DNA from 2 places in the Erwinia sp. 2186 genome. Region 2 is predicted to be linked to the other one. Evidence: predicted binding sites of a transcription regulator. Region 2 holds the regulator's gene; the other holds the start of a gene.

Evidence for each region. Region 2 encodes Fur, which represses iron uptake genes when iron is present. Its sites were predicted from a motif close to ATAATAATGAGAACNACTATCAA; they were not measured.
Region 1: a site for Fur is predicted at 3,138-3,160, ahead of exbB (tol-pal system-associated acyl-CoA thioesterase). Genes of this name have one in related genera too.

What each region holds. Positions count from the first base shown of each region.
Region 1 covers NZ_CM173824.1:753,246-758,507, reverse strand. The annotation lists gene ACXKZG_RS03510 (Csu type fimbrial protein) at 1-349, shown strand, start outside; gene ACXKZG_RS03505 (MFS transporter) at 532-1,860, shown strand; gene exbD (TonB system transport protein ExbD) at 1,911-2,333, opposite strand; gene exbB (tol-pal system-associated acyl-CoA thioesterase) at 2,339-3,070, opposite strand; gene metC (cystathionine beta-lyase) at 3,320-4,519, shown strand; gene ACXKZG_RS03485 (DedA family protein) at 4,626-5,262, shown strand, end outside.
Region 2 covers NZ_CM173824.1:3,445,230-3,450,491, reverse strand. The annotation lists gene chiP (chitoporin ChiP) at 1-329, shown strand, start outside; gene ACXKZG_RS16020 (beta-N-acetylhexosaminidase) at 387-3,041, shown strand; gene fur (ferric iron uptake transcriptional regulator) at 3,102-3,545, opposite strand; gene fldA (flavodoxin FldA) at 3,907-4,437, opposite strand; gene ybfE (LexA regulated protein) at 4,588-4,869, opposite strand; gene ybfF (esterase) at 5,017-5,262, opposite strand, start outside.

The DNA of each region.
Region 1 (5,262 bases), 2.2 Mb from region 2:
CAGCGCGCCGCTGGTCAGCAGTTTCAATACCATTTCTCAGTCGATTAATGTGATTTGTACCAAAGGCAGCACCTATACGGTGGGGATGAGCAACGGCAGCCATGCGGTGGGCACCCAACGCTATATGACCAGCGGCAGCAACCAGCTGGCCTACGAGATTTATCAAAATGCCACCACCACGCGCTGGGGGCCAACCGGTAGCGACCGGGTGTCGAGTACCGCCTCCAGTGCCCTTAGCACCGATGGCCTGACCCGCACCTTCAACTACACCGCGAAGGTGCTGACCACCCAGGCCACGCCGGTGGCGGGCAGTTACAGCGACAGTGTGGTGATCGACCTGTCGTTCTGAGTCGATGACCACCGCCGTCAGCGGCTTCTGACGGCGGCTTTTCTGCCTGAATAATGGCTGGCACTGCATGTGTTAATAATTTGTTACGAAGAGTCTGCCCAGCGCCCGGCTAACGGTGACCGTCATCACATTAAATCCGCGGCTGGCACGATAAAACGGAAGAAAACCCAAAAGGATGCTGTATGACTGCCGTGACTTCTCCCCCAAATCCCGCCCGCAAGCCTCAGGGTAATGCCAGAACCATCTTCAATGTGACCAGCGGAAATTTCCTGGAAATGTTCGATTTCATGGTGTTTGGTTATTACGCCACGGCTATCGCCAAAACCTTTTTCCCGGGTGACGATCCCTTTGCCTCGCTGATGCTGACGTTGATGACCTTCGGTGCAGGTTTCCTGATGCGGCCATTGGGCGCCATCGTGCTGGGGTCGTATATTGACCATCATGGCCGCCGCAAAGGGCTGCTGATGACGCTGGGCTTGATGGCCATCGGCACGCTGACCATTGCGGTGGTGCCGGGTTACAACACGCTGGGTGCCGCCGCGCCGATCCTGATCCTGTTAGGACGCCTGTTGCAGGGCTTCTCTGCCGGGGTTGAGCTGGGCGGCGTTTCGGTTTATCTGGCCGAGATCGCGCCGAAGAACCGTAAGGGCTTCTTCGTTAGCTGGCAGTCGGGTAGCCAGCAGATCGCGGTGATTTTTGCGGCGCTGTTAGGCCTGGGCCTGAACCATCTGCTGGAAAAAGATCAGGTCACCGAATGGGGCTGGCGTATCCCGTTTTTGATCGGCTGTATGATTGTGCCGTTCCTGTTCTGGATCCGGAGCAAGCTGGAAGAGACCGAAGCGTTCAGCCAGCGTAAAACGCACCCGTCGATGAAGCAAATCATCCGCTCGGTCGCCAGCAACTGGGCGCTGGTGCTGGCGGGCATGCTGATGGTGGTCACCACCACGGTGATGTTCTATATGATCACTGCGTTTACCCCCACCTTCGGCAAAACCGTGCTGATGATGAGCGACAAACAGAGCTTCTTCGTCACCCTGTGCGTGGGCGTGTCTAACCTGATTTGGCTGCCGATCATGGGTGCCGTGTCCGACCATTATGGCCGCCGTCCGCTGCTGATTTTCTTTACGCTGCTGATGATTGCCACCGCGTGGCCGGTGCTGCACTGGCTGGTCGGTTCCCCGAGCCTTTCCCACCTGCTGGAAGCGGAACTGTGGCTCTCGTTCCTCTACGCCAGCTATAACGGTGCGATGGTGGTGTATCTGGCAGAAGTGATGCCGGCGGAAGTGCGCGCGACCGGCTTCTCACTGGCTTACAGCCTGGCAACCGCCCTGTTCGGCGGCTTCACCCCGGCCATCTCCAGCTACCTGATCCACGTCACCGGCGATAAGGCGATGCCTGGCGTCTGGCTGACCTTTGCCGCCGTGTGCGGATTGATTGGGACAATGATTATCAAGCGCCTGATCCGTCAGTACCAGACCCGACACAGCGGCGCCCCGGCGGTGCAGCTGTAATAAAAAAGGGCCGACATCTGCATGTCGGCCCTTTTTTTAACGCCCGTCGGTTACTTCCCGGCGGTTTCCATTCCCATCAGACCAATCTTCAGATATCCCGCCTGACGCAGTTTATCCATCACGCCCATCAGCGTTTCATAATCCACAGACTTATCTGCCTGGAAGAAAATGGTGGTCTCTTTATTGCCTTCGGTCTGGCTGTTCAGCGCATTCAACAGCGTTTCCGGCGTCACCGCATTGTTGCCAATGAACAGCTGCTTGTCGGCTTTGATTGACAGGTAAACCGGCTTCTCAGGACGCGGCTGCGGCGCACTGGTGGAAGCAGGAAGGTTAACGCGGACGTCAACGGTTGCCAGCGGCGCGGCGACCATAAAGATAATCAGCAGCACCAGCATCACGTCGATAAACGGCGTGACGTTGATTTCATGCATTTCGCCGTTGCTTTCGAGATCTTCATTCAATCGCATTGCCATGGTGCTTATCCTACCCGCAGTTTCTGAGCGGGCGCACGCTGTACGCTGCCGCTGGCGGCCAGGTCCAGATCGCGGCTTTGCAGCAGCATCACCTGGGCGGCAACATCGCCCATTGACGCTTTGTAGTTGCCGATCAGGCGGGCAAAGACGTTGTAGATCACCACGGCGGGGATGGCCGCAACCAGGCCGATAGCGGTGGCCAGCAGGGCTTCCGCAATCCCCGGTGCAACCACTGCCAGGTTAGTGGTCTGGGTCTGGGCAATGCCGATAAAGCTGTTCATGATGCCCCACACCGTACCAAACAGACCGACGAACGGTGCGATGGCGCCGATGGTGGCGAGGAAACCGTTGCCGCGGCCCGCGTGACGGCTAAAGAACGCCACGCGGCGCTCCAGGCGGAAAGAGGTACGCTCTTTGATGCCGTTGTCGTCGTCGGAGCCTGCGGAAAGTTCCAGCTCGTTTTCCGCTTCTTTCAGAAACTGCGTGGTCAGGCTGCCCGCTTTAAAGCTGGCGCTGATCTGCGCGGCTTCCTGCAGAGAGCGTGCACCTGCCAGCGCGTTCTGTTCGTTTTTCAGGCGGCGTTTCGCGGCGCTGAGTTCAAAACTTTTACTGAAGAAGATCGCCCAGGTCACGACAGATGCCAGCAGTAAGCCGATCATCACCACTTTTACTACGATGTCCGCATGCTGGTACATGCCCCAGACGGAAAGATCCGTCTGCATCAAATCATTCGTCACGCTGTGTCTCCAACGTCATTCAACGGGTAAAAAAAACCAGTGCGGATCATACCAAATCAGTGCTGAATTGATAGTGGTTATCATTACTATTTACTTTTGGGGTAACATTTTTTACACACTTTCCTGATTTAGCGCATATCCAGCCGACTTTTGCTGAATCTTTCTCACAGTGCCCTACGCTTAATTTCGCCCAGCCGCCTGCCGTGTTAACGTTAAGGCAGACCAGACATCCGCAAACAGAGCATTCCGATGACCAGTAAAAAAATTGAAACGGCGCTGATTGCCGCCGGACGCAGTAAACGTTTTACCCAGGGCTCAGTGAATAGCGTGATCCAGCGGGCCTCCTCGCTGGTGTTTGATAGCGTGGCTGAGAAAAAACGCTGTACCGCCGGCCGTGCCGATGGCGAGTTATTTTACGGCCGTCGCGGCACGCTGACCCACTTTTCCCTGCAGGACGCGATGACCGAACTGGAAGGCGGCGCGGGCTGTGCGCTCTATCCTTGCGGCGCGGCTGCGGTTGCCAACGCCATTCTGGCCTTTGTTTCTGCTGGCGATAACGTGCTGATGGCGGGGTCGGTCTATGAACCGACGCAGGACTTCTGCACCAAAATTCTCAGCAAAATGAATGTCTCCACCACCTGGTTCGATCACTGCATCGGTGCGGAAATTGCCGAACGGGTGCAACCAAATACCAAGGTGGTGTTTCTCGAATCTCCGGCCTCGATCACCATGGAAGTGCAGGATGTCCCGGCGATTGTCGCCGCCGTGCGCAGCAAAGCGCCGGATGCGGTGATCATGATCGACAATACCTGGGCCGCCGGCATTCTGTTCCGCGCGCTGGATTTTGGCGTCGATATTTCCATTCAGGCCGGCACCAAGTATCTGATTGGTCACTCTGACGCGATGATCGGCACCGCAGTTGCCAATGAACGTTGCTGGGCACAGCTGCGTGAAAACTCCTATCTGATGGGCCAGATGGTCGATGCCGATACCGCCTATATGGCCAGCCGGGGATTAAGAACGCTGGCCGTGCGCCTGCGTCAGCATGAAGAAAGCGCCATAAAGGTCGCCCACTGGCTGGCAGATCGGGCCGAAGTTTCCGTGGTCAATCATCCTGCTCTGCCACAATGTAAGGGACATGAATTCTGGCAGCGCGACTTTACCGGCAGCAGCGGCCTGTTCTCATTTGTGCTGAAAGCGCGTTTGACCGACCCGCAGCTGGCTGAGTATCTCGATCGCTTCGAACACTTCAGCATGGCCTATTCCTGGGGCGGCTACGAGTCGCTGATCCTCGCTAATCAGCCGGAAGAGCTGGCGGAAATCCGGCCGGCCGGCGGCGTGGATTTCACTGGCACGCTGGTGCGCCTGCATATTGGCCTGGAGAACGTTGACGACCTGATTGAAGACCTGGCTGCCGGATTTGCTCGTCTTTCCGCCTGTCCTGCCTGATAAAGCTAAACGGACGATTAACGGTGCGACATCCGCGCCCTTGATCAAAGTGTGGTGAGGGGATTAGCGCTACAATGGCAGCTTAACGCAGTAAACAGGAATTAAGATGGGTGTATTGCATGAGATTGTTCAGGCGCTGTGGCATCAGGATTTTGCTGCGCTGGCCAATCCGGACGTCATTTGGGTAGTTTATTGCATTATGTTCGCTACCCTGTTTCTTGAAAATGGCCTGTTGCCCGCCTCGTTTCTGCCGGGCGACAGCCTGCTGTTACTGGCAGGCGCGATGATTGCCAAAGGGGTGATGGACTTTGTGCCTACGGTGGCGATCCTGACGCTGGCCGCCAGCCTCGGCTGCTGGCTAAGCTATTTACAGGGACGCTGGCTGGGCAATACGCGGCTGGTGAAAAGCTGGCTGATGCATCTGCCGGTGCAGTATCACCAGCGGGCGTGGAATCTGTTTCATCGCCACGGTTTGACGGCTTTGATCGTTGGCCGTTTTCTGGGCTTTGTCCGCACCATTCTGCCGACCATGGCGGGGATTTCCGGCCTGAAAAACGGCCGCTTCCAGCTGTTTAACTGGCTGAGTGGTTTTCTCTGGGTGGCCATTTTGGTGTCGCTGGGCTTTGCCATCACCCAGGTGCCGTTTATCAAAAGGCACGAAGATCAGGTGATGACCATTCTGATGGTGTTGCCGCTGGTGCTGCTTTGTGCCGGATTAATCGGCAGCGTGGTACTGCTGATCC
Region 2 (5,262 bases):
AAGCCCTGTTTGCCGGCGTGTTGTATGAGCTGAAAGGCTGGGGCCTGCCGGGCCTATCGGTCGGCACCTCCTATGCTTACGGCTGGGATGCCAAACCCAACAGCAAACCGATCTATAACCAAAATACCCGTCTGAAAGAATCTGCCTGGAATCTGGACCTGCTTTACAAAGTGCAGGAGGGCAGGGCGAAAGACACCTTATTCAAGCTGCACTTCACCCGATTCAATAACCATTCCACCCTTCCCAGCTGGGGCGGCGGCTACGGCAATATCTTCCAGGATGAGAAGGATCTGAAGTTTATCGTCACTGCACCCTTCACAATTTTATGACGTGTGTCTTGCAACGAAATGAAGAAAAACGACTTACCTACGGACAAGGAATAAAGGATGAAAAAGTTCAGAGCCAGTCTGATATCGGTTGCGCTGATATCTGCGTTAGCCAGTGGTGGAGCAGCCGCCAACCAGCAGTTAGTCGATCAAATCAGCCAGTTTGGCGTGAAGTACAAAGTGACGGACAATCTTGCCGCCCAGCATGGCGTGGATTGCGCCGGACTGGGCGCTGACTGGGCCTCCTGTAACCGCGCAACCATTAGCTTCACCAATCCGGGCCCCGCCATCGACAGCAAAGACTGGGCAATTTATATGTCTAACGTGCATGAAACGCTGAAGGTCGAAAGCGATCAGTTTCGCATGGTGCATATTGTCGGGGATTTAACCCGCCTGGAGCCGACAGACAAATTCAAAGGCATTGCGGCGGGCGAAACCATCGAGATCCCGATCGTGAATGAATACTGGCAGCTGTTTATTACCGATGTGATGCCGCGTTGGTATGCGACCTCTGGCGATGCCACGCCGAAAATCCTCGTCAGCACGGATACCGAGATACTGACCGATTTTGTGGAGCCTTTTGGCGCTCAGTGGAAGCGCATCGCAGATGATAAGAACCTGTTGATGGATGCCCAGGGCCGCTTTACTAAAAACAGCGATGTCGCCCCGATGGCCGCGTCCACTTTACGTGGGCAAATCCTTCCCACCCCGTTGAAGGTTTCGGTGTTCTCTGATGACGCGGATCTCTCTGCTGGGGTGACGCTGGAACTGGCAAGCCTGTCGGCAGAGAAAGCCGAAGCCATACAGCAGCGTTTTGCGTTGATGGGAATCAAAGCGCAGCCCAATGGATACCCGATTACCACTCGGGTGAGCCAAAAAGCGTTCGATAAAAAGCTGGCCGTTCCGGGGGGATACACGCTGAATATTGGCAAGGACAAGGCTGAAGTGGTGGGTTATGACCAGAGCGGCGTGTTCTACGGTTTACAGTCGATCCTGTCGCTGATCCCGGCCGATGGCAGCCTGAACGTGGCGACGTTAAAGGCCAGCGATGCGCCGCGTTTCCAATACCGTGCGGTGTTCCTTGATGTGGCGCGCAACTTCCACAGCAAAGAGGTGGTACTGCGCTTGCTGGACCAGATGGCGGCGTGGAAACTCAACGTTTTCCATTTCCATCTGACCGACGATGAAGGCTGGCGTATTGAAATTCCAGGCCTGCCGGAGTTAACGGAGATTGGCAGCAAGCGTTGTCACGATCTCGAAGAGAAGCGCTGTTTGCTGCCACAGTTAGGATCGGGACCAAACAGTGATAACAGTGGCAGCGGTCATTTCAGCCGTCAGCAGTATATCGATATTGTGAAGTATGCTGATGCGCGCGGTATTCAGGTCATCCCGGAAATCGATATGCCGGCCCACGCCCGGGCAGCGGTAATCTCGATGGAAGCGCGTTACGATCGCTTGTTCAATGCCGGTAAGGAAAAAGAAGCCAATGAATTCCGCCTGCTCGATCCCAGCGACAATTCCAACACCACCTCCGTGCAGCTTTACGATCGCACCAGCTATCTCAATCCGTGCCTGAGCTCCTCGTTACGCTTTACCGACAAGGTGATAGGTGAAATCCAGGCGATGCATAAAGCTGCCGGACAGCCGCTGAAGACCTGGCATTTCGGCGGAGATGAAGCCAAAAACATTCGCTTAGGATCCGGCTATTCGGATAAGAACACACCCGTTGAAGGCACCGGTTTACTGGACTTAAGCCAGCAAGATAAGCCGTGGGCAAAATCCCAGGTCTGCCAGACGATGATTGAAGAAGGAAAGATCGAAGACCTGGATCATCTGCCGAGCGACTTTGCCCTTAACGTCAGCAAGCAGGTTAAGGCACACGGTATCGGCAAAATGCAGGCCTGGCAGGATGGTATTAAAGACGCTAAAAATGCCAAAGCCTTTGCAACGGACAGGGTTGCGGTCAACTTCTGGGACACACTGTTTTGGGGCGGTTTTGATTCTGCCAATGACTGGGCAGGCAAAGGTTATGAAGTGATCGTCTCCAATCCGGATTACCTGTATCTCGATTTTCCTGCCGAGGTGAATCCGCTGGAGCGGGGATACTACTGGGGAACGCGCTTTACCGATGAACGGAAAATTTTCCACTTCGCGCCGGATAACTTGCCACAAAACGCCGAGACTTCCGTCGATCGCGACGGCAAACCTTTCACGGCTAAATCTGACAAGCCCTGGCCTGGCGCTCACGGCATCTCCGCTCAACTGTGGAGTGAAACCACCCGTACCGACGCGCAGGTGGAGTACAAGCTTTTCCCGCGCATTTTGTCCGTGGCGGAACGCGCCTGGCACCGCGCAGCCTGGGAGCAGGATTATAAAGCCGGCAAAGAGTATACCGGCGGCAAAACCCGCCTGGTAGACCAGCAGGCTCAGCTGAAGGACTGGCAGCGGTTTGCCAACCTTCTGGGGCAACGTGAATTGGCAAAACTGGATAAAGCCGGCATTGCCTATCGCTTGCCGGTGCCCGGTGGGGTGGTGCAGGACGGTAAGCTGGTGGTCAATACCGAGCTACCTGGCTTAACCGTTGAGTACAGCCTGGACGAGGGGACAACCTGGCAGCATTGGCAGGCGGATCAACCGCCGGCGGTGGCCGGTAAGGTATTGCTGCGTACGCGCAGTCCTGATGGTCTGCGCGTCAGCCGGACGGAAGCGCTGTAACGGGGCGACAGGCAAAAAAAAACCGGTGAAGGATCACCGGTTTTTTGCTGTTAGTGTAGATTACTTGTCGTGCAGCGTCTCATCTTCACGGCAGTCACCGGTTGAGCAGTGACCGTAAAGGTACAGGCTGTGGTTACTGAGTTTGATGCCGTGGCGCGTGGCGATATCACGCTGGCGAGCTTCGATGTTTTCATCACGGAACTCGATCACCTTGCCACAATCCAGGCAAATCAGATGATCGTGGTGATGCTGCTGAGTCAGTTCGAAAACGGATTTACCACCTTCGAAATTATGACGGGTAACGATCCCGGCATCATCAAATTGGTTAAGAACGCGGTAAACCGTCGCCAGACCAATCTCTTCGCCCATGTCAATCAGACGCTTGTACAAGTCTTCCGCACTGACGTGATGGCCCTCAGGTTCCTGAAGTACTTCCAGAATTTTAAGTCGTGGAAGCGTGACTTTCAGGCCGGCCTTCTTTAATGCGGTGTTATTGTCAGTCATGCGGATATTGTCCTGTTACTTTGCTAGTCACTTTGTGGCTGAAAAGCCCTGAACATCGGTCGTCGCGAAAAGCCAAACGTCTCATTATAGAACTGATATTTCGAAATGAACACCACTGGCGATGCATCTCAATCAAGGGAGGTAAGGAGAAGAGTCGTTACGTCCGTGAGAGCAAGCGGTTGGGCTGACATTTCGCTCTGCCTCATCATAGTCGCTATTAGAGCGAAAGGCGCTGAGAAAGCGGGTGACCGATGGCGATATTTTACAGATTTGCAGATGAAAGTTACAAAAATGTGTCTATTACTTCTATAGGAAAAACCACTGGCCTGATGTGAGATACCTCCCAATCAGGCCGGTCTGATTACGCTTCCAGGATTTCTTTCAGCTGGAGCTCGTCATAAATCTGTTTGACCCACTGCTCGGTGCGCTCACTGGTGAGTTCTGGCTGACGATCTTCGTCAATAGCCAGACCGAGGAAGTGCTTATCATCCGCCAGCCCTTTCGAGGCTTCAAAATGGTAGCCTTCAGTTGGCCAGTGACCGACGATCACCGCGCCTTTAGGCTCGATAATGTCGCGGATGGTGCCCATCGCGTCACAGAAGTACTCAGCGTAATCTTCCTGATCGCCACAGCCGAACAGCGCAACGAGCTTGCCGTTGAAATCAATTTCTTCCAACGTCGGGAAGAAATCATCCCAGTCGCACTGCGCTTCGCCGTAGTACCAGGTTGGGATACCGAGCAGCAGAATATCAAAGGCTTCAAGGTCTTCTTTGCTGCTTTTAGCGATATCATGAACTTCAGCCACCTCTTTACCGAGCTGCTTCTGGATCACTTTTGCAATGTTTTCTGTATTGCCCGTATCGCTGCCAAAGAAAATGCCTACGATTGCCATGACTTACTAACCTCTTGAAACGTATTGATAGGGTAAAGGCTGCTTATTACAGATACCGGCAATGATAGCAGACAGCTACAGGGGGATAAATGAGTAATCCGCCTGCTTTTGTCGCTTTGTGCTTCACCGGGGGGTGCTGAAAGCGCCTGTTCAGCGGTCCTGATCGGCCAACTGCGCCATGACCATTTCTTCAATCAGCTCGCTGCGGCTCATATTACGCTGCTCGGCAAGCTGGTTCAGAGCATCAACCGCGTCACTGTTCATTTTCAGTTCAACGCGCTTCAGCCCGCGCACTTTATCGCGCTTAAGCTGGTTGCGTTTGTTGATACGCAGCTGCTCATCACGCGTCAGCGGATTGGTTTTTGGTCGTCCCGGGCGACGGTCATCTGCGAACAGATCGATCGTGGTGCGGTCCGTGTTTTCTTTTGCCATAGAATCGTGATACTGAAAGGCTGGAGTTCTGATGGTTCAGGCCTGATGTCGGCTGAAATTCGTGCAGCGACAAATTTTTAGCGCGCCATCATACCCCAGCGAAAGTCATGACGACAATGATTTAGCCATCTCAGGATATAATTGTTTTTACAGCGCAAAAAAACGGCGTATTGCGCGCAAAACAGCATCAGGTTTCTCGGCATGGACCCAGTGACCGGCACCGTTGACCACATGCGCACGGGCTTTGGGGAACTGCGCCAGCAGGGCGTCACGATATTCATCGGCCAGGTAGGGCGAACGTTCGCCGCGAATAAACAGCGCGGGATGCTCCCAGGCCGGAACCGGCTGCCAGCCAATAATCCGATCGTAGCACTGCCACAGCACCGGCACGTT